2 regions of the Paenibacillus sp. O199 genome follow, and region 2 is predicted to be linked to the other one. Evidence: riboswitches for the same ligand, from Rfam matches in the RefSeq annotation. Region 2 holds a riboswitch; the other holds the start of a gene.
The links. A riboswitch is a leader RNA that binds a small molecule or an ion and turns the genes downstream of it on or off. The one in region 2 is predicted to bind S-adenosylmethionine.
Positions count from the first base shown of each region.

Region 1: linked by a shared signal. The riboswitch ahead of A6049_RS24005 (amino acid permease) and the one ahead of metA (homoserine O-acetyltransferase MetA) in region 2 are both predicted to bind S-adenosylmethionine.

Region 1 covers NZ_LGRP01000022.1:28,134-33,748, reverse strand. Annotated here, with positions in the region: gene A6049_RS24020 (hypothetical protein) at 1-731, shown strand, start outside; gene A6049_RS24015 (PQQ-binding-like beta-propeller repeat protein) at 765-1,916, shown strand; gene mmuM (homocysteine S-methyltransferase) at 2,082-3,065, opposite strand; partial or broken gene A6049_RS24005 (amino acid permease) at 3,110-4,363, opposite strand; SAM riboswitch class I at 4,458-4,560, opposite strand; gene A6049_RS24000 (Ger(x)C family spore germination protein) at 4,626-5,615, opposite strand, start outside.
Region 2 covers NZ_LGRP01000004.1:261,212-266,826, forward strand. Annotated here, with positions in the region: gene A6049_RS08525 (ROK family protein) at 59-937, shown strand; gene A6049_RS08530 (HRDC domain-containing protein) at 1,121-2,122, shown strand; gene corA (magnesium/cobalt transporter CorA) at 2,215-3,150, opposite strand; SAM riboswitch class I at 3,604-3,728, shown strand; gene metA (homoserine O-acetyltransferase MetA) at 3,963-4,880, shown strand; gene A6049_RS08545 (aminotransferase class I/II-fold pyridoxal phosphate-dependent enzyme) at 4,905-5,615, shown strand, end outside.

The DNA of each region.
Region 1 (5,615 bases), on a different contig from region 2:
CAGTTTATTCTTTTACTTATCACAAAAACAAATATATAACTCTTTATTATTATGATGAACAGGGACATCGAAGCAAAAAGCTTGTTCTCCCCTATATGCAATACTACACAATAGAAGGCAAATTTATTTTAGGTCAACCGGGCAACAAAAGTCCGTATACTCATGTTTTTGATCTTTCTACAGGTAAGAAGCTAACGGTGCTGACCAATGAAACAACCTTGCCCTACGGGAATAGGGTTACGGACGATGGAACCCTAATAACCCGGAAGTTTATCAATAACCGTGAACTTGAGTTGAGGGCGTACTCGCCTACGGGAGCTTTGAAATGGAAGTATGATTTTTCTTTTAAAAAAGGGCCTCCCCAGATATTTATCATCCATAATCGTGTGCTGTATCTGGAACAAACCGCAGGCAATATCATGCTTATGAATTCGGATGGAAAATTCATTACAGGAGTCAATGAAAATCCCTTCTACATGCAAGGTGATCCAAATAGCCCTCTGAAAATGGCAATCGATTTACAGAGTTTTATGTACATCCAATACACGGAACAGGGAATAGAACTCGTGATTAGAGATTCAAATAATCTGAGAGAGCTCTATCGGGTGACACAGAACGATTGGAACGATGTAAGGTTTAATCAAGATGAATTGTTCCTCAATAAGCAAAATGAATTATTTTTCCTGCCTTCCGACGGGCAGACGATAAGAAAGTATCAGTTACTTCCATAATCCAGAGAACATTACATAAGGAGTCTACCAATCATGAGTTTAAAGCGAATCAACTATTGGCTTATAGCCAGCCTATGCTTCTTCCTTGCAATCCCATCCGAGCCAGCTCTGGCTAAAGATCTGCTGCAATTCCAATGGGGGTATGATATTACCAACGGTGGACAGAGTGCAACAAGCTCATATTCAATGAAGAGTGTTACAGATGCCATGGGGAATGAAAGTCTTCTCGTAACTAAAGTAGACAAGAATAATGATTATTATATCGACAGTGTAGATGCCAAAACAGGGGAGCTCCTTTGGTCGATTCCAACGGACGACGAGTACACGCTTTCCGATGATGGATACATGTTTATTTTTGCCGATAATCAAGTGAGTGCCAAGCATATAGCCACAGGTCAGATCCGTTGGACAGCACCTCTGCCCGGGCCGCCAGAAGATTGGAGACTATACTCGGCTGAATCAGCCATTCCAGGCGAAAATGGAAGTCTATATTTGATTTCAGTCTCCCATGATAATAAAAGCAATGTACTCTACTATTACGATGCTAGTGGAAATTTAAGTCGAAAGTTCAAGGTTCCATATTTTATGCAGCAGATTCATGGTGATGTGATTGTCGGCAGTAAATTTGGCGATAATCCCGATTTTTACTTGATTAGCCTGACCAGCGGACAAAAAATTAAAACGATTACTGGTGGTAAAGGTTACAATGGGATTAAGAGTCTATCTGACGGCACATTCCTGCATTATAATATCTACAAAAAAACAATAACGCTTAAAGGCTACAACAGCATAGGGCAGCTAAACTGGACAAAACAACTTCCTTATAAGGAATATTCAACAGAGCTTTTTGCATTGAAAGGTCGTTTTATATTTGTGGATTATAAAAATAAACGAATCAAGCTATATTCATCTTCAGGTAGATTAATTGCTGAGAAGGCATACCTGCCAGTATCATATCCCAATATGGCTTTGGATGGCACAAGTTTGATGTTTAAATCTGAAAAGAATGACGCAGATGAACTAGAACTAATAATTATGGACACAAACAACCTGAAGGTTTTGTACACTTACAAAAATGGCGAATTTGATCTTCATAAGGAACGTCTATTTCTCAATAACACAACGGGTCTGTACATCCTAAGCGACGAAGGTCGTACCTTAGTTAGCACTCAGTTAATTAAATAGCATAATCAGAAGCATCAAAAGCATCACAAGAGGAATGTCCTCATGTTGATGTTAACGCTAAATCACACTGAAAAAGCCCTCACCAATCCAGTAATGGGTCGTGAGGGCTTCTTTATATTTGGTTGTATCTCTAGCTTTTCGGGGTACAACTCTACATCAAGTCTTTTAATTCCGCCACTTCTTTGCAAGTTCACCAATCTGATGTGGCGTCGTGCGGCAACAGCCGCCAATAATTTTTGCACCCGCAGCAACCCACTGTTCCGAAGCATCACTCATACTGCCACACGTTCCCTGTCCACTCCACGTCTTCGTTGCAGCATCGTATACTTCTCCCGAGTTCGGATACACAATAACAGGTTTGTCGCTGGCACGGCTGAGAATACTTACGGCTTCTGTCACCACTTCCATGGGAGCACAGTTCAGGCCAATCGCAGCAATCTGCGGCTCGGAACCAAACAATCGTGCACATGTCTCAATCGGCGTGCCTTCGCTGATTGCCGTCCCGTCTTTTAAAGAAAAAGATAACCAGGCATACGCATGAGGAAACTCCTTCAGTAAATCAACCAGCACCTGTGCTTCCTGCAACGAAGGAATCGTCTCAAACGCCAGAATATCAGCACCCGCTTCAATCAGCGCCGCCATACGCGGACGATGGAATGCAGCCAACGTCTCATCCGACACGCCGTAGTGACCGACATACTCCGATCCATCAGCTAGATAAGCGCCGTAGGGCCCAACGGATGCAGCAACCATCGGTCGTGGCCGAGCCAAGACCCCTGTCTCCAAGACATCAGACGTTTGTTGTGCCGTTCCGAATACCAGATTGCCCTCCGGTTTGACTGCCGTGTTTTCAAATCCCCCGTCCTGCACTTCTGCCCATACGTCATCTCTCGCCTGTGCAGCCAGTTCCACCGTCTTGCGAATAAGGTCCAACGCTGCTTGCTCGCCGATTCCTCTCTTGCGGAACCCCTCCACCGTCGCCTGATAACTGGATGTAATTGCACAGTCGGCTCCTGCGCGGAAATAATCCGCATGGACCTGAACGATAACATCTGGATTCTCGAGCAATACACGAGCCGACCATAGTGGATCATCCAGATCACACCCATGCTGTTCGAGTTCCGTGGCCAGCGCTCCATCCAGAATCATGACCGGATACTCACGCAGGATCTGTTCTATGGGATTAGTCTGTACAATATAAACGAGATAATAGGCACCGCTGGATACAGTGACGTACGATAGACAAGATCTTTGACCGCATGTCCTTCCCGGATATACTGTCTGCGGAACATATACTGTGAAGCACTGATGCTCATCCATACCGCAACGACAGCCAGACCTGAAATGGAGACCAGTGTAATATACACGGTACCTGGCGCAATGATGCTGGACAGCAGAGCCAGTGCACCACCCACCATACTAATCAGAAGCGCATTCAATGGTACTCCGCGTTTGGTCAACTTGGCAAACCACGGAGAGATCGTTCTCTTGTCAGCCAGAGACCAGAGCATCCGTGAAGATGCATAGAGGCCCGAATTGGCAGCAGAGAGAATCGCCGTCAGAATAACAAAGTTCATAATGTCTGCTGCATAGGGTACTCCCACCCGCTCCATTACCGCTACAAACGGACTTTCCAATACACTGGCATCCGACATAGGCAACAAGGCCGAGAGAATAATAATCGTTCCGATAAAAAAGATAATTAAACGCCACAGTGTGGTATGGATCGCTTTTGGAATCGTCTTCTCCGGATTCTCTGTTTCCCCGGCAGCAATCCCAATCAATTCGGTACCCGAGAACGCAAAGTTTACGGCAAGCATCGTCATTAGTATCGCAGTAGCCACATTGGGGAACCAACCAGATGCTGTAATATTGGATAGAAACGGTGCAGGTTCCGAATCTGCCATTGGAATAATACCGAACATGGCTGCGCCCCCAAGAATAATGAAGACTAAAATTGCAAGGACTTTAACTGCGGAAAACCAGAACTCCGATTCCGCAAAAAATTTGACGGTCAGCGCGTTGAACAGGAAGATCATAAGAGCAAACAATGTGCTCCAGATCCAAACATTCACTGAAGGAAACCAGCGCTGCATCAACAGCCCGGCCGCTGTAAATTCGGAACCGAGGGCAACCGTCCAAGTGAGCCAATACAACCAGGCTACAGTGTATCCTGTTGCTGGTCCAATATATTTTGCCGCATAGCTATGAAACGCCCCTGTCTCTGGCATATGAACAGAAAGTTCACCTAGACAGAGCATGACCAGCTAGACGACAATCGCTCCGATCAGATAAGACAGAATGGTACCGATCGGTCCTACCTGCTGGATGGTATAACCCGAACTAAGAAAAAGACCTGTACCAATGACACCACCAAGTGAGAGCATGATTACATGACGTGCCTGCATTTTGCGCTGAAAATGCCCTGTATCTTTGTTGTTATTCATGTCTGCTCCCCTACTTCTTCATCCAGAAAACAACAAAACAAAAAGACACACTCTTCCTGAAGAGTGCGCCGTTACTGACAAATAAAAACAAACGCTCCTATCTATCAGGCTGTTCACCCGCTGGAATTAGCACAGTATCCTTCAGATCTGTTGCTGAGGTTTCTAAGGGCCAGTCCCTCCACCTCTCTGGATAAGAAAATGATTTTTTATAAAAATAGCGATCTATCATGCTTGTGTCAACTATTAAAAAGAAACGTCTCTCTTATTCCGTCGATGATCCCTGATTTGTGATTTTAACTTTAATATCATACGTGATTGGAATTTCACTAAACGTTTCGTCCCAGTTATTTTTAATTTTCTTCCATACCCGTGGATATTTGATTCGCAGCTTATCGCCAAACCCTGCTGCATCCACCTTGTAGACATCCTGCATTTTGTGAAGCAATTGATCTACCTGTTGTTCAGCCATATGACCGAAGTCCTTCTCCAGACCATCCAGATAATGCTCAGAACCATGCGCTTCCGGAGCTGTCCAATTTTCCATAAACCAGCCGTCTGATTCAATTTGAACATGAAATGAAATATCGTCGCCCTTAACTGTGGGAATAATTTTCGATTTTATGTGTTTAATCTCGTAGGTTATAGTGCTGCCGTCTTTGTGTGTATACGTCTTAACGACTCCACCTTTCGCTTTTCCTTGTACCCAGGATAGTCCCTCCATGTCCGTCTGATTCAGACTTCCGATCCATCGGTTCGTTTTCCCGCTAAAAATGGCCGCTCCCGAAAACTTGTGTTCCCCCTCATAGGAGATGACATTTTGCAGCAAATAGCTCGACCCCGATTGCATGGTTGCATCCAATTTGGCGAGTGACACTGGTGGCAGAATTTTATTGGTACGATACACATTGTCCACAAGTCCGGTAAGGTAGAATGAAGGAATCTCACTGGGATCGTTGGACGTCAATGCATCCAGTGCCCTGCGATCACTGACAACAACCAGACAGCTTGGCCGAATATCATTATCACGCAACACAAAATCAAGCAGTTGATCCAGTCTGAATTTCCGGGCCACCTCGGAGGACACCACGATGACTTTCAGATGATGTCCAATCAGCGGCCGGTCTCTTCTCAGAGAGAACTGACGAAATATCTGTATAACTGAATCGCCTGTTAATTGTTCGTTAAAATAGGACTTCCCTGCTCCAGGGGATCCTTGCTGGCTCTCTTCCTTGGATGATCCCTTAGGAACAAT
Region 2 (5,615 bases):
TTAGAGAACAGATTCGAAGATCCATTTTAATTTTAAACTACTTGGGAGAGTGACTAACATGACGATTTTAGGCGCAATTGAAGCTGGAGGAACCAAATTTGTATGTGGTATCGGTACGGAAGAAGGAGAAGTTCTTGAGCGCGTAAGCTTTCCAACGACGACACCGGAAGAGACGATGGCTCAAGTAATCGCTTTTTTTGAAGGTAAAGGTATTGAAGCTTTGGGTGTAGGTTCATTTGGTCCAATTGATCCGATTGAAGGAAGCCCGACCTATGGTTACATCACAACAACACCCAAACCGCATTGGGGTCAGTATAACCTGATTGGTAAGCTCAAGGAGCACTTTGATGTACCGATGACGTTCGACACGGATGTAAACGGTGCTGCGCTTGGGGAAGCAACCTGGGGGGCTGCACAAGGCCTGGATAGCTGTCTGTATATTACTGTCGGAACGGGTATTGGTGCAGGCGCAGTTGTAGGTGGCAAAATGGTCCATGGATTGTCACATCCAGAGATGGGACACATCATTGTACGCAGACATCCTGAAGATACGTATGAAGGGTTCTGTCCGTATCATGGGGACTGTCTGGAAGGGCTTGCCGCAGGTCCTGCCATCAATAAACGTTGGGAGCAACCGGCTTACGAACTGCCAGCCGATCACAAGGCCTGGGAGATTGAAGCACATTACCTGGCGCATGCTCTGATGAATTATGTATTGATCCTCACACCTCAGAAAATTGTAATGGGTGGCGGTGTGATGAAGCAGGAGCATCTGTTCCCAATGGTTCGCAGCAAACTGCAGGAATTGCTCGCTGGATACGTTCAGCATCCTGCACTTCAGTCCGAAATTGACCAGTATGTCGTTTCACCGGGACTTGGCGATAACGCAGGACTGTGTGGTTCGCTTGCGTTGGCCAAATTGGCTTTGAACAAGTAAATGGCTTTACAAACAAGCAGTTGACGAATTTTTCCATTGTGGTAATATTATGAGCAACAGCATAGCACGGTTAATGAGGAAGCACCTCTCTTGCATGGATTTTGCAGGAGAGGTGTTTTTTTGTTGCTTAATTTAGCACAAAACAGACTGTGTCGAGCTGAACTATTGAAGGAGGGACAAGAAATGGAAGTCATTTTCATGAACAGATTATCCAGAATGTCAGGTCAGAATGAAGAGCATGCGCAGTTGTGGATCGGTGAAGAAGAAGGAGCGTGGCATCTGGGATGGAGCCGATATGAGGAAGGAGATCGAACGGATGACATCTGGTATGCTGGCAGTTCGTGGGACGAGCTGTTACATGTTTATCGTCATCAGTTAGCCATACAGATGGGCGAAGGATATCGTCCGTTGCTGCAGGGTATGTTTCACGAAAATGATGATTTGAAGTCGCGCAGTTATGGCGGTCAACGTCTTCATTGTTACAGTGAATTATATGGCAATGAGGGGCTGTATATGGACCTATGCATATGGCGCAGGAAGAGAGCAGCGTCTGACCGGAAGGCCCCCTATTTTATTGCAACAAACCGGTTGTTACGCATGATCAGTGCATTTGTTCCACAAACCATCGATGAATTGATGCAACTGCCTGGCGTAGGAGAGAGCAAGGCTTCCGAGTACGGAGCTGAATGGTTGGAGCTTACGAATGGACTGGAACGTTCCACATCTTTTCCGCTAGAGTGGGTGTACTCGGTTCTGAAGGAACAAGAATATGAGAGCTGGTTGTACAAACAGAGAGAGCAGAAATACAAGCAGGAGCTAGACAGATTTACCACACGGAAGCAGGTACTTGAAGGGATGAAAGAAGGATATACGTTAGAGGAGATCGTGAATCGTTCCGGATTGTCCCGTCGGGAGCTAATTGAACTGTTAGAGGCACTGGATTTGGAGGGGTATGACACAGATTGTCTACTCGATGCGGAGCTTGCTGTCATGCCCGAAGAGGAGCAAGAGGCGGTATGGAGCGCCTACGAGGAGCTGGGAGATACGTTTCTGAAGCCCGTGTTACATAAGGTGTATGGAGAAGAGAAGCCTGGCGGGAGCAATCTGGAGCAGGTCTACGAAAGACTGCGCATGATTCGCATCCGGTTTCGTCGTCACACAGAGACAGAGCAGAATGCAGGCTAGATTGGAAATAGGACGTTAGTTGTCATACAATAAACTAATTATAAAAAAAGACGAAGCGTCTCCAAAAGTGGAGCGCTTCGTCTTTTGCTATTTCAAACCCAATCTTTTTTGCGGAAAATAAAGAACATGCTTAGGCCCAGCGTAACCATTAGGCCAATAACCACGAAATAACCATATTTCCAGTCCAACTCAGGCATGTTCGTGAAGTTCATCCCATAGATGCCAGTGATAACGGTCAGCGGCATGAACACCGTGGTAATGGCGGTGAACACACGCATAATTTCATTCGCCCGGTTGGCGATACTGGATTGGTAAGCTTCTCGTAAGTTCCCCATCAGGTCGCGATAAGTCTCAAAGGTTTCGGATATTTTAACAGCATTCTCATAAATGTCACTGAAATACTTTTGCAGTTGATCATCAATAAGACGCAGATCTTTTTTATTGAGTGTGTTAATGACCTCTTTCTGAGGTCCCAGCACTTTCTTCAGCCACAAAATCTCACTGCGCAACCCGATGATCTCATTCAGATGAGACTTCTTGGTATGCATCAGAATGTCTTCTTCTAGTTTCTCGATACGCGCTTCAATTCGGTCACCTACGGTGAAATAATTATCAACAATCAAGTCAACCAGCAGATACAGCAGCTTATCCGGCGTACTGATTTCCTGTTCCCATAGGATCGGTTTCAATGTCCGCAATTCGCTGACTTTCTGTTTGGTAACACTGATAATAAAGTGTCTGCCAAGGAACAAGTTGACGGCACGTAAAAAAATCTCTTCATCATCAAAACGAATGCTATTAATAACAATAAAATAATGGCTCTCATAAATTTCAATCTTCGGACGTTGTTCTTCGTCACTCAAACAGTCTTCCACGGCCAGATCATGCATCATGAACAGCGGTTGAAGTACCGCCAAATCGTCTACGTCGGCATCAATCCAGTAAAACCCCTCCGCTGGTGGAGTCAGCGCCTGCTGAATGTCGTCCACCGGAATAAATACACCGTTATTTACCAACCGGATTTTCATTATTCATCTACTCCTTCTGCACCCGCCAAATGGGCGGATTTCATCAATATGGGCGCAAAAAGAACAGATCAGCCGGTCGGCAGCGGAGCCTGGAAGTCAGGACTGCGTTCGCTCTATAATCAAACGGAAGTAACGTCCCGCTGCCGGCATGCTGATAACAATTCTCTATGCAGTTTGTCGGAATTCGGCTGCCAGTCAGGCCTCGGGTCGCCATCCATTGAATATGTCACCTCTCACATAAGGGTTTATAACACTTGTCTAGTATACCGCTGGTACAGGGTCCTTTCAAGCGCAAAAATGTGTCGATTTCGCGCCCTGGAGCAGTGTATGACAACGGATGATGAACGGTTCCGATCCTGAGGAACAGACATTGAACTACACCTTGACGTGAGGGGATTAATGTCTTAAAGTAAAAGGTGAACCACACTAGTATTTACAATTGAATAAAGCGAAATCTTATCAAGAGTAGGTGGAGGGACTGGCCCGATGAAACCCGGCAACCGGCGGTATACCGCACGGTGCTAATTCTTGCAGCGACCAAGTGTCCAAGTGACACTGTTGTAACTGAGAGATGAGAGAGGCGCATATCTATTTACATATGACCTTTCTCGGAATCCGAGGAAGGTCTTTGTTATATGCACCGACTTCTCAGCAGTGATTTTCGCTAAGGAACTTGAGCTTGCCGCCAGCAATGTGGTTGCAATTCAGCGCCTGCAGGCAAGCTCATGGCAGCCTATAACTGTACGGATGCGAATCGTATCGATTCCGCAGTGGCTGCATCTATTTATGCACAAGGAGGAGTTAGAAACACCATGCCAATCAAAATTCCAGACACACTGCCTGCCAAGGAAGTACTTGCAGGAGAGAACATCTTTGTCATGGACGAGACATCTGCTTACCAGCAGGACATTCGTCCACTACGTATCGCTATATTAAACCTGATGCCCACAAAGGAAACGACAGAAACACAATTGCTTCGTCTGGTGGGTAACACACCAATTCAGGTAGATATCGTTCTGGTTCATCCGAAGTCTCATACGTCCAAGAATACTTCCCAGGAATATTTGGACTTGTTCTACAAAACCTTTGATGAGATTGAACACCGCCGTTTTGACGGCATGATCATTACAGGCGCTCCTGTAGAGCAAATGGATTTTGAAGACGTGAACTATTGGAAAGAAATCCAGGAGATCTTCGAATGGACCAAAACCAATGTGACTTCGACCATGCATATATGTTGGGCTTCCCAAGCGGGTTTATACCATCATTTTGGAGTTCCCAAAGTTCCGCTGGATGAAAAATGTTTTGGCGTATTCTCACATACGATCAACAGATCCAATGTGCAGTTGCTGCGCGGATTTGATGAAGTATTCAACGTCCCGCATTCCCGCCATACGGAAGTGCGACGTGAAGATATTGAAAAAAACGAAAACCTTGAGATATTGGCTGAATCTGAGGAAGCGGGTATTTTCCTGGTTGCTACCAAAGACGGCAAACAGATTTTTGCAACCGGACATGCTGAGTATGACCCTCTTTCATTGAAATGGGAATATGACCGTGATGCAGCTAAAGGCATGGACATTGCGCTGCCTAGACATTATTTCCCGAATGACGATCCTTCCCGTGTTCCCCCGGCCACTTGGCGGGCACATGCAAACTTATTATTCTCTAATTGGCTCAATTACTATGTGTATCAAGAGACACCTTACGATATTGGTCCGCAAATCTAATCGACATTACAGGAGGATGCTGCAATGGAAGACAATAAGTTGAAAATCGAAAGTCGATTGGCCCAAATTGGGTCTATCAATGAACCGGTAACGGGCGCCATTAATTTTCCGATCTATCAATCCACTGCGTTTCGCCACCCAAAGCTTGGACAAAGCACGGGATTTGATTATATTCGTACGACCAATCCAACCCGTAAAGTGTTGGAAGAAGCAGCGGCAGCGTTGGAATCCGGTGATGCAGGTTTTGCCTGTAGCTCCGGCATGGCTGCTTTGCAAACGATTTTCGCTTTATTTGGACAAGGGGATCATCTGATTGTATCGCTGGATCTGTACGGCGGAACGTATCGTTTGCTTGAACGCATCCTGTCTCGATTTGGTGTGACAGCAAGTTATGTAGATACCAATGACCTGGCAGCTCTGGAAAGTATTCGTCAACCGAATACAAAAGCGGTATTTATTGAGACACCAACCAATCCACTAATGATGATTACGGATGTGGAAGCGGTATGCTCCTGGGCCAAGAGCCATAACTTGCTGACCATTGTGGATAATACACTACTGACTCCATTCTTCCAGCGTCCAATTGAACTCGGTGCTGATATCATCATCCATAGTGCCACGAAGTATCTGGGTGGTCATAATGATGTACTTGCCGGATTAATTATTACCAAAGGGGAAGAATTGTCGGCCGAAATGGCATTCCTGCACAATTCTATTGGAGCAGTGTTGTCTCCA